DNA from 4 places in the Secundilactobacillus sp. MJ173 genome. Region 1 is predicted to be linked to each of the others. Evidence: riboswitches for the same ligand, from Rfam matches in the RefSeq annotation. Region 1 holds a riboswitch; each other region holds the start of a gene.

Region 1 (4,345 bases):
ACCCAACTCAAACTGAATTGCCCAAGCGCGCATAAACTCATGCTGAGCCTGAATGTGTAGAAAATGATGTTCCGTATTCCAAGCCAGACGAGCAATTGAATCCTCGATTTTAATCATTTTAAGCCTCCAAAGTTTGTGACTTCGACACGACTACGCCCATAAAATACGCAATTTGGAGGTTTGAAGCAAGTCATTGCACCTGTTATTTTTCCGGTCCTAGATGACGCAATGCATGAGCACGATCCAGTAACGTAAACACACTGTGAACTAACACCGTTCCAAAGAAAATCACCGAGAGCAGCCGAACGGTAAACAAGGCGACAATCATGCCGATTGAATAGTTAGTGTAGCCTAGTTTAAAGACTTCGTAGGTGAACGCAACGATGGTGGTGGTCACAGAAGAGGTCAACAGACTTGCCCAGCTCCAGTTTTTATAGCGCCAAGCGGCAAAACCAATCTCAGACCCCACACCCTGTACGATGCCGGAAAGCAACGCTGCAATACCAAAAGTCCCGCCAAAAATAACCTCAGCCGCAGCGCCCAACACTTCACCAACAATCGCTGCTCCGGGAATCCGGGTTAAGTAAATAGCTAGCGGTCCCGCCATGATCCAAAGGCCAAATAAGATTTCGTTAGCAAACGGACCCACAGCCATGGAGAGCACGTTGTACAAGTAATCCGTCCCCACAAAGATAGCACCGAAAATCAGAGCAATCATGGTGATTAAAATAATATCTTGCAGATGAAATTGTTTTTTCATTGTTGTCATCCTTTCAAGCTTTTGGTCGTGAACACCACGTGACGATGAAATCAGCCATTACTTTGGTGTAATCAATCAGTTGTGATAGTTGCACCATCTCATTATCGCTATGTGCCTGCATCATTTGTCCTGGCCCATACGTCACCGCAGGAATGTGGTAAAAGTCAAACCAGCCACCATCCGAGACTGACGTTGACATATTGATATCAGGGACCACTCCTAGTTGCTGCTCATGACTTTGCTTCAGCAGCTGAACGGCTGGTTGTGAGGCGTCAATCGCTAACGGTGGAAAAATTTCTCCCTTATCCACTAGCATCGAATCACCGCCCCAACTGAATGTCGGTAAAGTATCCTTTAACCAGGGGTCCGCTTTAGCTGCGGTAGTTACGGCAGCTTCGATCTCGTGGGTAACTTGGTCAATAGTTTCATCAGGGTAAAAATGAACGGTGATCCATAATCGACATTCGTTGGCAACAAAGGCTGGATGAATGCCGCCTTCAATATAGGCCGGATTAATCGTATTGGTTCCTGCCGGGAAACCCGGATACGACTTGGTCACTGCCCAGTAATGTTCCAACTTCTGAAGTGCCTCAATGACTACCGGCATCTTTTCAACCATGCTGGCAGCCTTCAAACCACCGCCAGCTCGCAGCATATTCACCCGGTTGCCGTCATGATACGTGTGCGGACTTTTAAGAGTGATCCAGCCAGTTACCACACCGCCCTGTCCTTGAAAAGCCATATTGCTGGTATCGCCAACCACTGCGAAGTCGGCTGTTTCACCCTGTTCCAGCAAAGTTTTGGTCCCTGCTTCACCGGCTTCTTCACCAACCACTGACTGAAATCGCAAATCACCCGGAAGATGAATATCTAGTTGTTTTAATAATCGAAAGAGGTACAAGAAACAAGCCATTGCCCCTTTCATATCACTAACACCGCGACCATATAATTCATCGCCCCGCTGTACGAGTTGGAACGGGGCCGTCTGCCAGTGATCCAGATCCGTCAGTGCGGCCACATCCACGTGCCCATTTAATAGAAGACTATGATGATTACTGCCCGCACTTCCACTTAGTTGCCCCGAAACTAACGCATCTTGCTCATAGAATGACTGTTGCTTAACGGTAAATCCAGCTTGTGTGAGTTGCTGTTTCACGTAATTTTGAATTGCCACTGTATTCCTAGCCGGTGGTGACACCGTTTGGAAAGCGACTAACTCACGCAAAATAGTGAGTAGACTTGACTGCTGGTCATCGATTGCCTGTTGTAACTGTTGCTGTAATGCCGTCATTGCTTCAAATCCCTTCATGGTTCAACTCAGCCACGAACCTGGATGAAACCAACTAAAAAACTCCCGAAGCTAGACTTCGGGAGTTTTGCACACGTTCAATCAGCTTTCCTACGTGAGTGTTAACTCTCAGGTTCAAAGGGTCTGGCGTTTGCCATCTCAGCTCTATTAGAGCACCCCTAGCTTGTAAGCTTATCATGTCATAACTGGTTGATTAATGCAAGCATTTTTCTTGATATAAATAAAAAGAAACCGCTCAAAAGCAGTTCCTTGATTTCAACTATGCTATCATGCCAGCCAACGAGCAATACTTGGCCAACTATTCTTGGTGATGATCATCCGCGGTGCTAATTTAAGATCGTTTTCATTCGTCACAATCCCATTATTTAACGTGTAAATCACCTGCAATTTCGGTTGATGAACGAGGTAATTTTGAACCAACGGCGTCCCGCTACCATATGGATAAGTGAAAATCGGTGTCGTTTGCCCCGTCTTTTGCTTCATGACTTTTTGACTGATTGCATAATCGCGAACAAATTTCGGATAATTGCGCTTCAAGTTAAACGCTGGCGTCCCCTTAACTAGGTAATGCATATTATTGGTATGAACACCCAGCTCCATTTTGGTGCTTTCAGACCGGTATAATTTCATAATCTGAGACCAAGTGGCTAACTGTTCGCCACCGATATATTCTCCGGTTGAGCCGGTAATAATCGAAGCCGTAAACGGATAATCATAATGTTTCATGATGGGCGCAGCATTTTCGGCCATGGTCCGATCAATGTCATCGAAAGTCAAAACGACATACTTCCCATGAACTGGCTGATTATTCTTCAACATACTGATCATTTGGGCAGTGGAAATCACTTTAATATGGTGCTGATGCAAAAACTGCATCTGCTTTTTAAATTCGGATACATTCACGTTATAAACGTGGAGTTGATTATTCGGCGTTAATGATTCCACGCTTTTAACCATGGTGTCATTATCATTCAGGATTCGATGATAGCAAAACACCATAATGCCATTTTTAATTTTGGTATCACTGCTAGCTAAGGCGTAGTTTTCCCGAGTTCCCAGTTCAAATTTAGTACTCTTACGAACGTTGACGGCAATCAAGCCAATGAAAACGACGATGATCAATCCTAATATCCATTTACGCATTGTCTTTGTCATTTGCTGCCACCTTTCGTTTGAGATTCCGAATGTGAATGATACTGTACAGGATGCTCAGACCGCCAATCACCAAAATCAGGTTGCCTAACAGTTTATACAAATGAAATGACAGGTTGAACAGTGAATAATTCACGACTAAGCCATCCGAATAAATCCCAAAAATAAAGCAGAGATTAATGACTAAGACGTAAATAGCGACAACCCACAATAAAATAAGCAGGATCATTCGCCGAAATCGTGACCAGAGGGACGTTTTTTTACGAATCACTAATTTATCTTTATCCATTTTAGACCCCCCGATCTGGACTGGCCCAGGTCCCTTTTCGTTTTGGATCAAGGAAGAAGGAACCAAGGGCGGTAATACAGCTGATCAAGTTAACCACCCAGTAGAAGACAAAGTACATTGGCAGCAACAATAAATCTTGCCAGTCAATGTAGCCCTGACGCTGAGAACTGGTAAAGCCAATGATGAACTGCACGATACTAATCAGTGTCAGAACAAATAAGACCCCACCGTCTAAAATCAAGGCGTGAGAAAAGATCATGGTCAGGAAATACAGAACGATCATGAAGAAACAGCTTAACGCCCATAAATTACTGATCACCATATCGATCAACAACCATTGTTCGGCAAGTTTGCCCGTAAAAATTAATTGCCGGTTGCGAATTAAAACTTCTAAGCCACCACGAGCCCAGCGCCGTCGTTGACGGATCAAAGCATTCATATGCTCCGGAACCAGGATCCATGAGACGGCTTGCGGACAATAAGCCACTCGCCAATGATGCGAATAAAGTTTCCAGGTCATATCGATATCTTCGGTTAATGCTTCAACGGTCCAGCGATGAACCTGTTTGATAGCTTTCTTACGATAAACCACAATCACACCTGAAACCGTGGTGATATGGCCGGTAATAAAGGATTGTCCCCGCTTAATAATGTCAATGATGCCGATATATTCCAGCAACTGCAGGCGACCTAATAAAGTTGTTCGATTACGAACCACTGGACGACCGGCAACGGCACCCACATTAGGATCATTATAAAATTCAAACATCATGTGCTTCAAAGCATCTTGGTCAATGTAAGAATCAGAATCCAAGCAAAGTAAGTATTCCCCATC
Region 2 (4,345 bases), on a different contig from region 1:
ACAACGGTACTGCAGCTGGTACTGACGGTACTGCCACTGCAGGAAACGCTGAAGGCGGTACAGCAACTGCCCAAGGTACTTCTGCAGGTGCAGCAACAACTGCTACTAGTCAGGCTAACGGCAACAAGCAAGCTGCTGACAAGAGCGCATTACCTCAAACTGATGAAAATCAAGCACAGGGTGTTGCAGCACTTGGCTTCCTAGGCGTACTTGCTTCACTACTTGGCTTGGCAGGAGCAAAGAAACGTCGTAAAGACATTTAGTAACAAACAGTAGTTATCTTCCGTTTAAATTTCTCCCTCAAAATTTTAAACGATGAAGCCCCGCATACGCAGATGGCGTATGCGGGGCTTTTATGATTGATCCCGATTAAATGAGGTACATTCAAAAGGACACCACAACTCTAATCTAGAGTATTGCGGTGTCCTTTTGCGCTTAATTAAGAGCTTAATGCTTAAACGACTTAGCAACTTCTCGCATTGCTGCGATGCTCTTACTGATGACGGTGACTAAATCATCTACTGTTGACTGTGGCTGAGTGTTTAACCAGTCTGTGATTGTACCAATTAAGCCACTACATGCAAAGCCAACAGCAGCCCGATACTTTTCATTGGATGCATCGATATGCTCAGCATCTAAAACATAATAGATGAATAGTGCATTGATTTGCTTGAAAGCCTGAATATTTTCACCGCGATCAGTGAGCGCTTCAAATAATTGTTGATGATCAACGAAATATGCAACGATATTGGTCGCTATTGGTGTAAAATCGTTGTTTTCATCACGTGGATAGTATTTTTCAAATATACCTGTGAGCTGATTAACGGTATCAGCCACCACTGAATCATAGAGATCATAGACGTCCTTAAAATGAATATAGAAAGTTCCCCGACCAATATCACTTTCTCTAGTAAGTTCTGCAACGGTGATCTTGTCAATTGGATTATCGTGCAATAGTTTGACGAACACCTTTTTCAATTGACGTTGAGTCTTTAACGTTCGCCGATCTGGTTGATCACTCTTCTTAGAAACCACTTTTTGTCCCCCTCTAAGTTGAGTTATCATCCTATTTCCCCCTCGATGATTGGTGAACAATCTCATCAGATGTGTCTATTAATGAACTAATCTATTTAATTGAGTATTGTACACTAATCTTATCTACATTATATTATTTTTAAATAGAAAAACAACAATTATGTTGTGAGCGTTTTCTTGGATAAGCATTAAGTATTTATACACAGGTCTTGGGAGACACTGTGTAGGAGTGACTGCGGGGGTTACTAGGTTATCTAATGGGGGATAGGTTTATGGATTATTTAGCTTTTTTGGGGAAGAATGAACGCACTAAACTGGGAATTTTAGGGGTATTGGCTGAAAATGCGCGGCGAGATGTTGAGGTCAAACAGATCATCGACCAAGTATCGATAACACGTTATAAGTTCAACCAACTCATTGACGAATTAATTCAAGATTTAGGGAGTATTCAGCAAAAAGATTGTCAACTCACTGTCAAAGATAATCTTGTCGTTTGTGACGGTATTGATTATTCAATCTGTCAGCAGTTGCAACTTATCTACTTGAAACAATCACCGCGGTTTCAGGTGTTTGAATTTGAGTATCTTAATCAGCAGACTCAGTCACGCCAGAAGTTTCTGCTTGATCATTTTATGAGTCAGTCAAAGTACTATGCACTACGGACTCAAGTTGAAAATGTGCTGGATAATAAAGCGGTGACGCAAGCTCGGCCAATAGGTGGCAGTCTGCACCCAGAACTTGTCGAACGGGCCAAAATTTCTAATATTTATTATCATTTCTTTAACGGGATTGAAGACCCATTTCCTGAATTAGAGAGCGAGACTTCACGTTTTTGTAATTTCTTATGTATGACCTTTGGTATTTCACTGACACCTAGTGAACGGTTGAAATTGAAGATGTTTGTCCAGATTCAAGTTAAACGGTTGGCTGGTCGGCATTTTTTAAATATTCGTCATTTAGCAACGTTAGAACGGGATACACGACTGTCATTTTTAAAACATTATTACCTCGAAAACGTTTCTCATAGTGGGGAATCGGACATTGATTCTGAAATCTGTTACCTATTCTTATTTTTACGCAGTCAGCAAATTATGGCTTCCGTGCCGGTTAAATTCTGCCAGCAGTTGCAGCAGCAATATAATAATGGCAGCAAACACTTTGAACGCGTTTTAGCTGAAACGCTGGTGATCGATCAGGCCAAATTCACGGGTGAGGAGCAGCAAAAACTGCCCAGCATATCACCCAGTTAACAGTGTGGCTGATGATGTTTGACTACTTTGATTTCACCGAGGTTATTGCGTCTGATCAGTCCCATATGGCCATGGATTTTCCAGCACTCACCATTTTAGGCAAGCAACTGGTGGATGAGGCCATTAAGGTTTTTGATCTCCAGCTTTGTGACGAATGCCGTGCCAAGTTGCTCAAGTCCTACGTTAAAATTTTGATTGCGGATGTGCCTAGTGAATTAGCGCGGGATAACGTCACAATTTGCGTTGATTTTGTTCAAAGTATTGTGCCGATGGACTATTTCGCTAAATTATTGGTGGCTAATCTTGGCGCAGGCATTGTGCTGACCAATCAGTTGAGTAGCGATGTTGATGTGTTTCTCTCCGACATTTACGTGGCAAGCATTCATGATATTCCACAGGTAACGATGCTGGATCCGCTAAAGACATCGAGCTGGGAGAAATTACGGCAAACTATTGCGGGCGTGAAGCAAGCTAAGCTGGAAGATTTTTTGGCGGCAAGCTAATTAGTGTAAACCCTTGACTTATTTCAGTAAACTCGCTTTAATTAGAATTAAGAATTCAAATTGAATAAACATTGTGGTCTGGGGTGCTAGTGATAGCTGAGAGATACCCAAATAACCTGATGCAGTTCGTACTGCCGTAGGGAGCGCCATGTTAGTCGACAGACTACCAGTCCATTTGAGAACCATTCAAGTGGGCTTTTTTATTTGCTGAGCGACCAGTCACAGTGTTGGCTTGGAGGAAGAAACATGCAAGCAACAACGATTATCAAGAACGGGTTGATCGTCACGCCAACGGGTGTGGTGAACGGTGATTTAGCGATTAAAGACGGTAAAATTGCGGCCATTGGTGAGCTATCTGAAGATGCCGCGGAAGTGATTGACGCTCAAGGTCAACTGGTTTTACCGGGAATGGTGGATGCACACGTGCACATCAACGAACCGGGACGCAGTGACTGGGAAGATTACCATACTGGCAGCCAAGCGCTTGCGGCTGGCGGAACGACTAGTATGGTGGTGATGCCATTAAATGCGCTTCCGGCTCGGACAACCGCAGCTGAATTTACCCGTCATCGTGCCATCGCTGAGGGTAAATCTTACATTGATTTTGCATTGTATGGTGGCTTAGTACCCGGTAATCAAGCGGATATTGGACCGATGGCGGATGCTGGTGCAGCTGGCTTTAAAGCGTTTATGGCAACCACTGGCAGTGATGCGCCCGGTGATTTCCATAACGTGGATGATTATGATTTGTACCGGGGGATGCAGGCAATCGCTAAGACTGGTTTACGACTATCATTACATGCTGAAAATGCCGTTTTGACTGATCGGCTGGCTGAAGATAAGATTGCCCATCATCATACGAATATTCAAGCCTACATTGATTCACGACCGCCAATGGTGGAAGTGGAAGCAGTTAGACGGGCTTTGTATCTGGCTAAGCAAACTGGCTGTAAGTTACATTTCGTCCACCTGTCGACTGGTGAAGCTGTTCGGGAAGTTCAACGAGCACAAACAGAGGGGCAGAATGTGACTTGCGAAACCTGCGTGCATTATTTGGCGCTAAATACGACTGATTTTAAGCAAATTGGTCCCTTAGCGAAGTGTTCACCCGTGTTACGGACACCTGAGGTCCAGGCTGACTTATGGCGGGAAGTTCAAGCAGGCCACGTTAACGCGGTGACCTCGGACCATTCACCAGCACCCGCGGAGATGAAGGCGAACCCTAACAACAATATTTTCGAAGTCTGGGGTGGCATCAGTGGTGCGCAGAATAACTTAGATGTTTTTTACGATGTTGCGGTTAAATCAGGGCGCTTAAACTTGCAGCAGTTTGTCCAGCTAACCGCTGCGGGACCAGCTCAATTATTCGGCCTGAAAGATAAAGGGCAACTGAGAGTTGGCGCTGATGCAGATATTGCATTCTTAGATCCTAACCAAAGCTACACGTTACGACCAGAAGACCTGTATTATAAGAATCCAATTTCGGCTTACGTGGGCCGTCAGATTAATTGTCGAGTGACTAGAACGCTGTTGCGCGGTAAAACCATTTTTGAACTA
Region 3 (4,345 bases), on a different contig from region 1:
ACGTTGACGTTTGGCATTGCCCGGAAACTCATTAACTGTTCAATCGGTTCATGGGTGGGGCCATCTTCCCCAACGGCGATTGAATCATGAGTGAACACAAAAGTTGACGGGATTTTTTGAATGGCAGCTAACCGAATGGCAGCCCGCATGTAATCTGAGAAAACAAAGAAGGTGCTGGCGTAAGCATGAACACCGCCATGCAAGGTCATACCGTTAACAGCAGCAGCTTCCGCAAATTCACGCACACCAAACCAAACGTTTTTACCGAGTCGGTCAGCAGGTTCGTAAGCGTTAGCGGTTTTAACGTTCGTTTTGTTTGAGGAGAATAAGTCGGCACTGCCACCCCAGAAACTAGGTAATTGTTCAGAAATTTCGCCAATGATCCGTTGACTGGTATTTCGACCAGATTCTGATTCGCCAACGTGGCTAATGGGAATCTTCAGATCACATGAAACTGGTTTGAAACTTTGTAAAAACTGAGCTGCAAGTTCAGGATACTTACCTGAATAATCATCAAATAACGTTTGCCAGTGGCCTTCGCTATCAATACCGCGCTGTTTAACCGCAGTGTCAAAGTTTTGACGCACATCATCAGGAATATCGAATGGTTCGTAGTCCCAGCCGAGCTTTTCACGAGTGGCGGCCATGTTTTCGTCGCCAAGGGGCTTACCATGCACGCCGTTGGTACCAGCGTTTGGTGCGCCAAAGCCGATGGTGGTTTTCACATCGATCAAGGTAGGCTGATCAGCGTTTTGCTTAGCAGTTTCGATGGCTGCACTAATTTCTGCAGGGTCGTTACCATTGGCTACGTGAAGTACTTGCCAGTTGTACGCTTCAAAGCGTTTAGGGGTATCGTCAGTGAACGCCATGTCAGTAGGACCATCCAGCGAAACGCTGTTATCGTCATATAAAACGATCAGTTTACCTAGCTTAAGGTGACCGGCAAGACTAGCAGACTCATGAGAAATACCTTCCATGAGGTCACCATCGCCAGCAATCGCGTAGGTATAGTGATCCATAATGTTAAACCCAGGTTTGTTGTATTGTGCGGCAAGGTGAGATTCAGCCATTGCCATTCCTACAGCCATGCCCAAGCCTTGACCCAATGGCCCAGTAGTTGCTTCGACGCCTTCTGTCACACCGTATTCAGGGTGACCGGGTGTTTTACTGTTCAGTTGACGGAATTGTTTTAAATCTTCAATCGTTAAGTTAAAGCCTGAAAGGTGTAATAAACTGTACAGCAAAGATGAACCGTGACCGGCAGATAAAATAAACCGGTCGCGATTGAGCCAGTGCGCATCAGTTGGGTTAATGTTTAAATGTTTAGTCCATAGCGTGTACGCCATTGGTGCAACACCAAGGGGTAATCCAGGATGGCCAGAATTGGCCTTTTCTATCATATCAACACTTAAGAATCGAAGTGCGTTGATTGATTTTTGGTCTAGGTTGTTATTTTGCAAATTAATCACGCTCCTATGCCTATGAAATATACGGTAACTAGTCTAATATGTCAACTATCACAATCCAAATGGTATAGTTAATATATTGGGCTATTTCAACGAAATTTTCACCGAAATTGATTAGTTTGAAAGCTCGCCAAAATAGGCTTCTTTAATCATCAAACTGAATCAATATGCTAATGATGAAAATTACAGGGCATTAAGCGAAAATTAGAAATAGTTTTCAATGTAAAATTAATTCAAGGAAACAGCTGAATTAATCTTTAGGAAGGTCTGATCTGCTAAAAAATTGATGAAAGCAAGTTACATTTAGGAAGTCGGACTGAAATCTGGGAAGGATAGTCCGTGTTTTCATGAAAGTTTCAGCATCTCAGTAATCGTTAAAAGGACATTAAAAAATAATTTGAAAAGTTTAATTAATAGTAACATGAGTTAAGTGAATAAAAAAGGGATTTTGGTCTTTTTTAGCAGAGTAAGGTGTAAAACATGCTATACTCAACGTATATTAACTAGGGGCGCAAATTGCTGAGACGGTCGCGGACCGAACCCTTTGAACCTGTGAGCTAACCCTCGCGAAGGAAAGTTAACGCGTATTTTGCGATAAAACTGCCGGCCAGGGTTTCTCTGGCCGGCTTTTTCGATTCAGCAGTTTTCGTCGCTTGAGGAGGTTTTATATTGTTTACTGATCAAATTCATCAAGCAGCGGCACCATTCTGGCAAAAGAGTTTTGAACATCCCTTTATTCATGAACTGCAGTCCGGTACTTTACCCAAAGACGTTTTTCGGTATTATCTCATTCAAGATCGGTATTATCTGAGTGAATTTGGTAAATTGCATGAGTTAGTAGCGGATCAAGTTGATGACGCTCATGGTAAACAGTTTTTGTTAGAAGGCGCTCAGGGGTTGAAAGACGGCGAAATCGCTGTTCGTGAAGGCTTCTTTGAACAACTGGGGATTACGCCAGCAGAGATTGCCAGCACGCCCATTGCGCCCACAGCTTATAACTACGTCAATCATATGTACGCGGAGCTTTATCGTGGCACGCCTCAGCAGGCTATTGCCGGTTTGCTGCCGTGCTATTGGCTCTACAATCAGATTGGTCAGCAACTGGTTGCCAAGGGGTCGCCAGTTGAACTATATCAACGTTGGATTGAAACTTACGACAGTGATGATTATACCGACAGCGTGGACCAGATGATTGATTTGACTAATCAAGTTGCTGCACAGTCGGATGCAACTACCAGGGATAAAATGCAAACAGCCTTTGTCCGCAGCAGTGCCTATGAACTGGCATTCTGGCAAATGGCTATGGATCAACAGAAGTGGCAAGTCACAGCCTAGACTTTTCTCATCTTCTCTTAATTGGTATAATGCTAAACAAACATAAGGGAAGATGTGATATACATATGAAGATTCGAGAAATTAAACCAGCAGATGATGCCCAAATGGCAAAAATTCTGCGGACGTCGTTAGAGCAATTGCATTTAAATTTACCTGGGACAGCATACTTTGATCCCTTCGTCGATCATTTGAGCGAATGGTATCGGCAGACACCCGCTGCGAAATACTTCGTGGCAGTGGCGGATACAGACCGAGTGGTTGGCGGCTGCGGTGTGGGACCGATCGCCCCCGAACAGGGAATTGCCGAGTTACAGAAACTTTACGTGGATCCAGATTATCGGCACCATGGGACGGCTAGCCAACTGTTACCAGCCTGTTTTGACTACGCTAAGGCCCATTATCAGTCACTGTATTTAGAAACCTTTGCTGCCATGAAACCCGCGAATCAGCTGTATCAAAAAATCGGCTTCAAACCGTTGTCTCAGCCACTTTCTCAATCAGAACATAGTGCCTGCGATACCTGGTACATGAAGTCGCTGTGAATTAATTACTGAAAAAGTAAAAATTAACATGCAGTTTTCACCATTTTCCGTTATGATAATCGGTATGGAAAATTTAAAAAGCGGGGTAATGAAATGATCAAGATGGTAGCAGTCGACATGGATGGCACTTTTTTAAACGACGAGCGTAAGTATGATAAGCAGTTATTTCTGTCAGTGTTCGAACAGATGAAAGCTCGTCATATTCATTTCGTTGCTGCTAGCGGTTCGCAGTATCAACGGTTACGGCACGAGTTTGCGGAAGTTGCCGATCAAATGGACTACATCTCACAAAATGGTGCGATTGTTCATAGTGGCAGTGAACTTCAGCATATTGAAGCGATTAGCGATGAACAGGTTCATGGCGTGATTCAGCTGTTAAAGAAGACGTTTAAACCCGGATCGATCGTTCAAGAAGTCGTTTCTGGTCTGCATGGCACTTATGTTAACCGCGATCTGGATCCAGAGATTTTAAAGATCGTGAAGTATTACTATCGACCAGTGATTGGCGTTGATAATCTGGCTACGATTGCGGGTAAAAAGGTGAAGGATCAGTTTACCAAACTTGCCATCAGCTTCAAGCCGGGCATTAACTTTGATTCAGCTTCGGCCAAGTTGGCTAAAGTTTTGCCGACGAAACTCACCAATGAAACGTCAGGATTTAACACTGATCTGGTGGGGTCTGCCAACGCCAATAAGCGGTCAGGCATTCGCATCTTACAGGATCATTACCAAGTTGCCGATGATGAGTTAATGACTTTTGGTGATAACGAAAATGACTTGAGTATGCTGACTATGACACCGCATAGTTTTGCTATGAAAAATGCTGCGGCTAAGATTCAGCAGTCAGCTGCCCACGTGACAGAATTTGACAACAATCATAACGGTGTTTTGGAAACCTTGAAGATGGCGCTTTAAGTTAGATGTAGAGCTTGTGCCATACTTAGTGGATTCCAGAATTTAGCAAAAAGCCATGGTACTCGATAATCGGGTATCATGGCTTTT
Region 4 (4,345 bases), on a different contig from region 1:
AGCTAAAAAATGGATTGAAATACTTACCAATATAGACTTATGGCACAACCTCTTTTTTCGTTTAGAGAATACAGCTTATTCAGTCTTCGACGCTGTGATCTGCGCCAACTGAACACCCGGCAAAAACTGCCAATCTTTCTGATAGAATGCCTGTTCCCAGAAGTCCCACTCGAACTCACAGCTTTCTAGAAAACTGCGCTTAATCTCATCAAGCCGATCTCGACTGTATTTTGGCGCTTCACGATCCAAGATATCAAAGAATGGAAAGCGCTGAGAGGAGTCGTCATCATCCGGTGCGTAGAGTTCAATCCAAGGTGTAAACGGATTTTCAGGCGTATTCTTTCCCTGAGCAACTAAAGTTTTGCCAATTTCACCGTAAGTCCAAGGACATGGCGTCATGGCAGCGATAATATCAATCAAGTCACCCTTCTTTAACACTTCCAGCATATGATTCGTATATAGCTTGGTAGTTGGCGTCATCGGTTGCCCTTGGAGTGACTCGTACGAAGTCCCGGCAACCTCACAGAAGTTTTGATGCGCTTTGGATTCACCTCCGAGCAAAAAATCAATCTGTTGGCTGATAATCTGCATATCCTCACGCGAAGTACTCTTCAAGAGTGCCACCGCATCAGCATGTAAAAACTCATTTAGATAATTATAATCCTGCGTCACGTAAAACATGAGCGCTTCCCTAGATAACTGTCCGGCTGCAATGCCTTTAACAAAGGGATGAGCCATGATGTGATTTAAAATGGGAGTTCCTGCTTCAATTAGTTCTGTCGAAAAGTCCATAAAATAATCTCTGCTACTGATAACTTATAAAAAGTTATAGATTATTCTTGCTTCTACCTATCCTGTCTCGCATAAAACTCGCTAATACAGTTGGTATGATAGTCCACAAGCGTTAATTCCCGGCTAGCCACCGGTACATACTTTGAGGCCTGTTTAGTAGGCTAATTCAAAGTTTTCAGTATCCCTGATATTCAGGGCCGCATTAATATCGCGATCTTCGGTATAGTTACAGTTTCGACATTCATACATCCGATCTTTCAATTTCAAATCAACTTTTTTATGACCAAAGTGGTGGCACAATTTGGAAGTCGGTTCAAAACGGTGGGTCAGATGTACGGGAATGCCTAACCACTGGCATTTAGAAACTAATTTGATTCTAAAATTGTAGAATCCTTGGTGACTAATATCCTTGGCTAAATGTCGGTTTTTCATCATACCTCTAACATTCAAGTCTTCTAAGGCTACCCACTGCGGTTTGGTTCTCACTACAGTAGCGATAATCTTATTTTGATAATCTGACTGAATATTGGTTAATCGTTGATATAAGCGTTGCACTTTCAGCTGAGTTTTGGCTAGATTTAAATCAGTAGCAGATTTCCCTTCTTTCTGTCTTCTAGCTTTCAGTGCTTGATACTGACGAGACATTTTTCTTTGCAGGCGTCTAAGGCGTTTTCTGATGCGCTTTATCCGACTACTTTTATTCTGATTGTGATACAAAGTACCATCATTTAAGATGGCAAATTCTTTTAGACCAAGATCAATGCCAATTGGGTCGCCAGTTAATTCTAACTTTGGCAGTTCAGCCTGTTCCACCAAACAGGTCAGGTAATACCGACCTGCCTTAAATTTGATTCGGCCCTGTTTGATAATGAAGTGTTCTGAGTCTGTAGGAATATAACCGCATTCTTTTAGACGTATCCAACCGAGCTTCGGTAACTTGATTCGGTGACGCTGACAGGGAATAATTTGCGTTTTGCTGTTCTTAACAAAGTAGTAACTACCCTGCCCCCGTTTAAATGATCGCCAACGGGGGAAACCACTTTGTTTCTTGAAAAACCGCTTCATAGCCGTATCAGCATCAATAAAAGCCTGTTTAACCGATTTAGCGTACAGATCCTTAATCCACACGTCGTCAGGGTTAACCTCTAGGTACTCATGATTAAACCACTTACTAAAAGCATAAGCATTTAAGTAGTAGTAGCCTTGCTCATAGCGTTGTTTGTTGATGTCTAGAAACAAATTGTAAGCCCAACGACTACCGCTAATGTGAGAATCAATCAGCCATGCTTGTTTGGCGGTGGGTTTAATTTCAACTTGGTAGGTGGTTAGCATAAGATCACCTTTTCATGTTCCTTTACAAAATTTTATATAAAATGAGGTACAGGTAGCACCTCCTTTTATAATTTTCAACATAGAAGCTAGGAACTCCCTACTCTGAAAGTTCTGAATTATTCGATTAATCGGCTTCCCTTCGCTAGTACTAACTAGATCAGGTTTAAAGGGTATTTCTCAGCACGGGGCACCCCTAGCGTTATGTTAAAGTGAGTATAGCATTTTTATACGTAAAGCGAAATCAATTAGTTGGCGTAAAGAGACGGTAACATAAGTGTACTTAAATTCGATCCGTCAATATAGCCTAATCGTGTTCTACAACTCAGATTCCGGCCATGTAACGTAAACAAGCCACTCCGACAAAAAACATCGAAATGGCTTGTTTACGTTACATCCTGGAATCTACCGAGTTGTATCACACACTCTTTTGCATCAACTGTTGCAACGTCGCAAAGACTTGTTTACTCTCCGGTAAGCCCGGCCACATCAAGAAATCGTGCAACATATTTTTCATTTCATGTACATCAACCTGCGTACCATCGGCCTGCTTTAGCTTATCAGCCAACTTGCGATGGTCAGGCAATAACAATTCCGTTGTACCATACCAAAGACTAACGCGGCCCAAGTGATCCATGGGGCCGTTCAGTGGGGTAACTAATGGATCGTCTAATACCAAATTACCCGCATAATTGGCGCCAACCTGACGCATAGCCTGCAATGGTAATTCTGGATCAGTTTGGTGGCGCTTGACAATTTCCGGATCACGCATGGCTAAGTCGGCCCATGGTGACACTAATACGGTGGAACTCGGCAGCGGCCGCTGTTTAGCGCGCAGTTGCTGTAAGAGTACCAGCGCTAATCCTGCACCAGACGAATCCGCCAACCAGTAAAACTGATCATCCGGATACTCTGCCTGCAGTTCCACATAGGCATCTAGCGAAGCTGGCACCGTCACCACAGCCGTATTTTCAGGGGCTAATGGAAAATCCAACATGGTTGCCTTAGCGCCCATATCCGACACAATCGTTTCCATCCACTGACGGTGACTGTCGGTGGCGGGTACCGTGTAAGCACCCCCGTGAAAAATAACCACGTGCTGGTGCGTTTCCGATTCTGGCAGAAGCGTGACTAAACGTCCGCGTTCTAGTGGCACCACTTTCACTTGGTCAGGCTGCTTGAAGTTGCTTGGATCAAGGTGATCCGTTCGCCGGCTAGGATGCAGAAAGCTGGTTGCCACCTGCTGTTTTAACCGACTACGTTTTGTCTTAAATAGAAGCCAATCACCACGTACACTCATCTATTCAACCTCCTGATTACGCACTGTAAATCGTTGGTGTTGATGCTTCGGGGATTCAATTTCATCCAAAATCGCTAATGCCATATTACCATGAGAGAGTTCGGATTTGCCTTTTGAATCAACCAAAATTTGATCTGTTCCTAAGACATACCCGTTAGTTGGACCCGAGCCAAAGTTACGTGATGGTGAAACGGCCACCCAATCAACGTTATCGATCATTTGCAGAAATTCGTATTCGTAGGTTTGATTCAGCGGGGTTCCAATCCACTGATCATGATCTGGCATTGTCAATAACTGGTCCAATAGGCGCTGACCATCAGGCAGCTTTAAGCTGGCCGCGCCAATAATCACAAATAAACGCGTGTTAGTATCACGTAAATCATGCACCAACTTAGTCAGTAGGTCTAAATGTAAATAGGCCAACGGTGCCCCCATAGGAACCGCAAACGCATCAACGACAACGTCAAAAGCGGCTAAATCAGCTTGAGTTAAGTCAAACGCATCTGTAACTAACAGCTGTGCATCATCACCCAGCGCTTCACGTGCCCGTTCTTCATTACGTACTATAGCTGTGGGTTCATGGCCGCGTTTCTTTGCCTCCGCATACACGGCTGAACCCGTTTTGCCATTGCCGCCAATAATCCCGATTTTCATCATGATCACCTTCCCGTGACAATATTGATACGACAATTATAGCGCTTTCATTTACTTTAAAAAAGCAATTTGCCAATCAATACCACCCCTACCCAGCATCTTGAAACATGAAATGGTTCGCTAATTGGGTTACAATAAAGGGACGCATGTATGACATCAACGAGGGGGGACTTTCATGCAACAAGCTAATCAACGTGTACTCACAATGGACCACGGCTATAACTTTCGGGAACTTGGCGGCTATCCCGCCCGCGACGGTCAAACCGTCAA

What was found. Region 1 has a riboswitch for thiamine pyrophosphate ahead of AC6H04_RS02850 (acetylornithine deacetylase). Riboswitches for the same ligand answer to the same signal wherever they lie in the genome.
Region 2: it holds a riboswitch for thiamine pyrophosphate, as region 1 does, so the genes downstream of both, allB (allantoinase AllB) here and AC6H04_RS02850 (acetylornithine deacetylase) in region 1, are expected to answer to the same signal.
Region 3: it holds a riboswitch for thiamine pyrophosphate, as region 1 does, so the genes downstream of both, tenA (thiaminase II) here and AC6H04_RS02850 (acetylornithine deacetylase) in region 1, are expected to answer to the same signal.
Region 4: it holds a riboswitch for thiamine pyrophosphate, as region 1 does, so the genes downstream of both, AC6H04_RS07785 (RNA-guided endonuclease InsQ/TnpB family protein) here and AC6H04_RS02850 (acetylornithine deacetylase) in region 1, are expected to answer to the same signal.

Annotation. Positions count from the first base shown of each region.
Region 1 covers NZ_BAAKGN010000019.1:107,479-111,823, forward strand. The annotation lists gene AC6H04_RS02840 (hypothetical protein) at 1-117, opposite strand, end outside; gene AC6H04_RS02845 (ECF transporter S component) at 203-760, opposite strand; gene AC6H04_RS02850 (acetylornithine deacetylase) at 774-2,069, opposite strand; TPP riboswitch at 2,140-2,239, opposite strand; gene AC6H04_RS02855 (polysaccharide deacetylase family protein) at 2,337-3,224, opposite strand; gene AC6H04_RS02860 (hypothetical protein) at 3,205-3,510, opposite strand; gene AC6H04_RS02865 (glycosyltransferase) at 3,512-4,345, opposite strand, start outside.
Region 2 covers NZ_BAAKGN010000058.1:80,659-85,003, reverse strand. The annotation lists gene AC6H04_RS08775 (KxYKxGKxW signal peptide domain-containing protein) at 1-263, shown strand, start outside; gene AC6H04_RS08770 (TetR/AcrR family transcriptional regulator) at 448-1,065, opposite strand; gene AC6H04_RS08765 (hypothetical protein) at 1,308-2,285, shown strand; gene AC6H04_RS08760 (hypothetical protein) at 2,297-2,788, shown strand; TPP riboswitch at 2,858-2,949, shown strand; gene allB (allantoinase AllB) at 3,035-4,345, shown strand, end outside.
Region 3 covers NZ_BAAKGN010000071.1:9,831-14,175, forward strand. The annotation lists gene tkt (transketolase) at 1-1,460, opposite strand, end outside; TPP riboswitch at 1,962-2,058, shown strand; gene tenA (thiaminase II) at 2,136-2,801, shown strand; gene AC6H04_RS11230 (GNAT family N-acetyltransferase) at 2,867-3,343, shown strand; gene AC6H04_RS11235 (HAD-IIB family hydrolase) at 3,437-4,258, shown strand.
Region 4 covers NZ_BAAKGN010000049.1:35,571-39,915, reverse strand. The annotation lists gene tenA (thiaminase II) at 76-792, opposite strand; gene AC6H04_RS07785 (RNA-guided endonuclease InsQ/TnpB family protein) at 946-2,124, opposite strand; TPP riboswitch at 2,242-2,329, opposite strand; gene AC6H04_RS07780 (alpha/beta hydrolase fold domain-containing protein) at 2,540-3,421, opposite strand; gene AC6H04_RS07775 (NAD(P)H-binding protein) at 3,422-4,078, opposite strand; gene AC6H04_RS07770 (tyrosine-protein phosphatase) at 4,251-4,345, shown strand, end outside.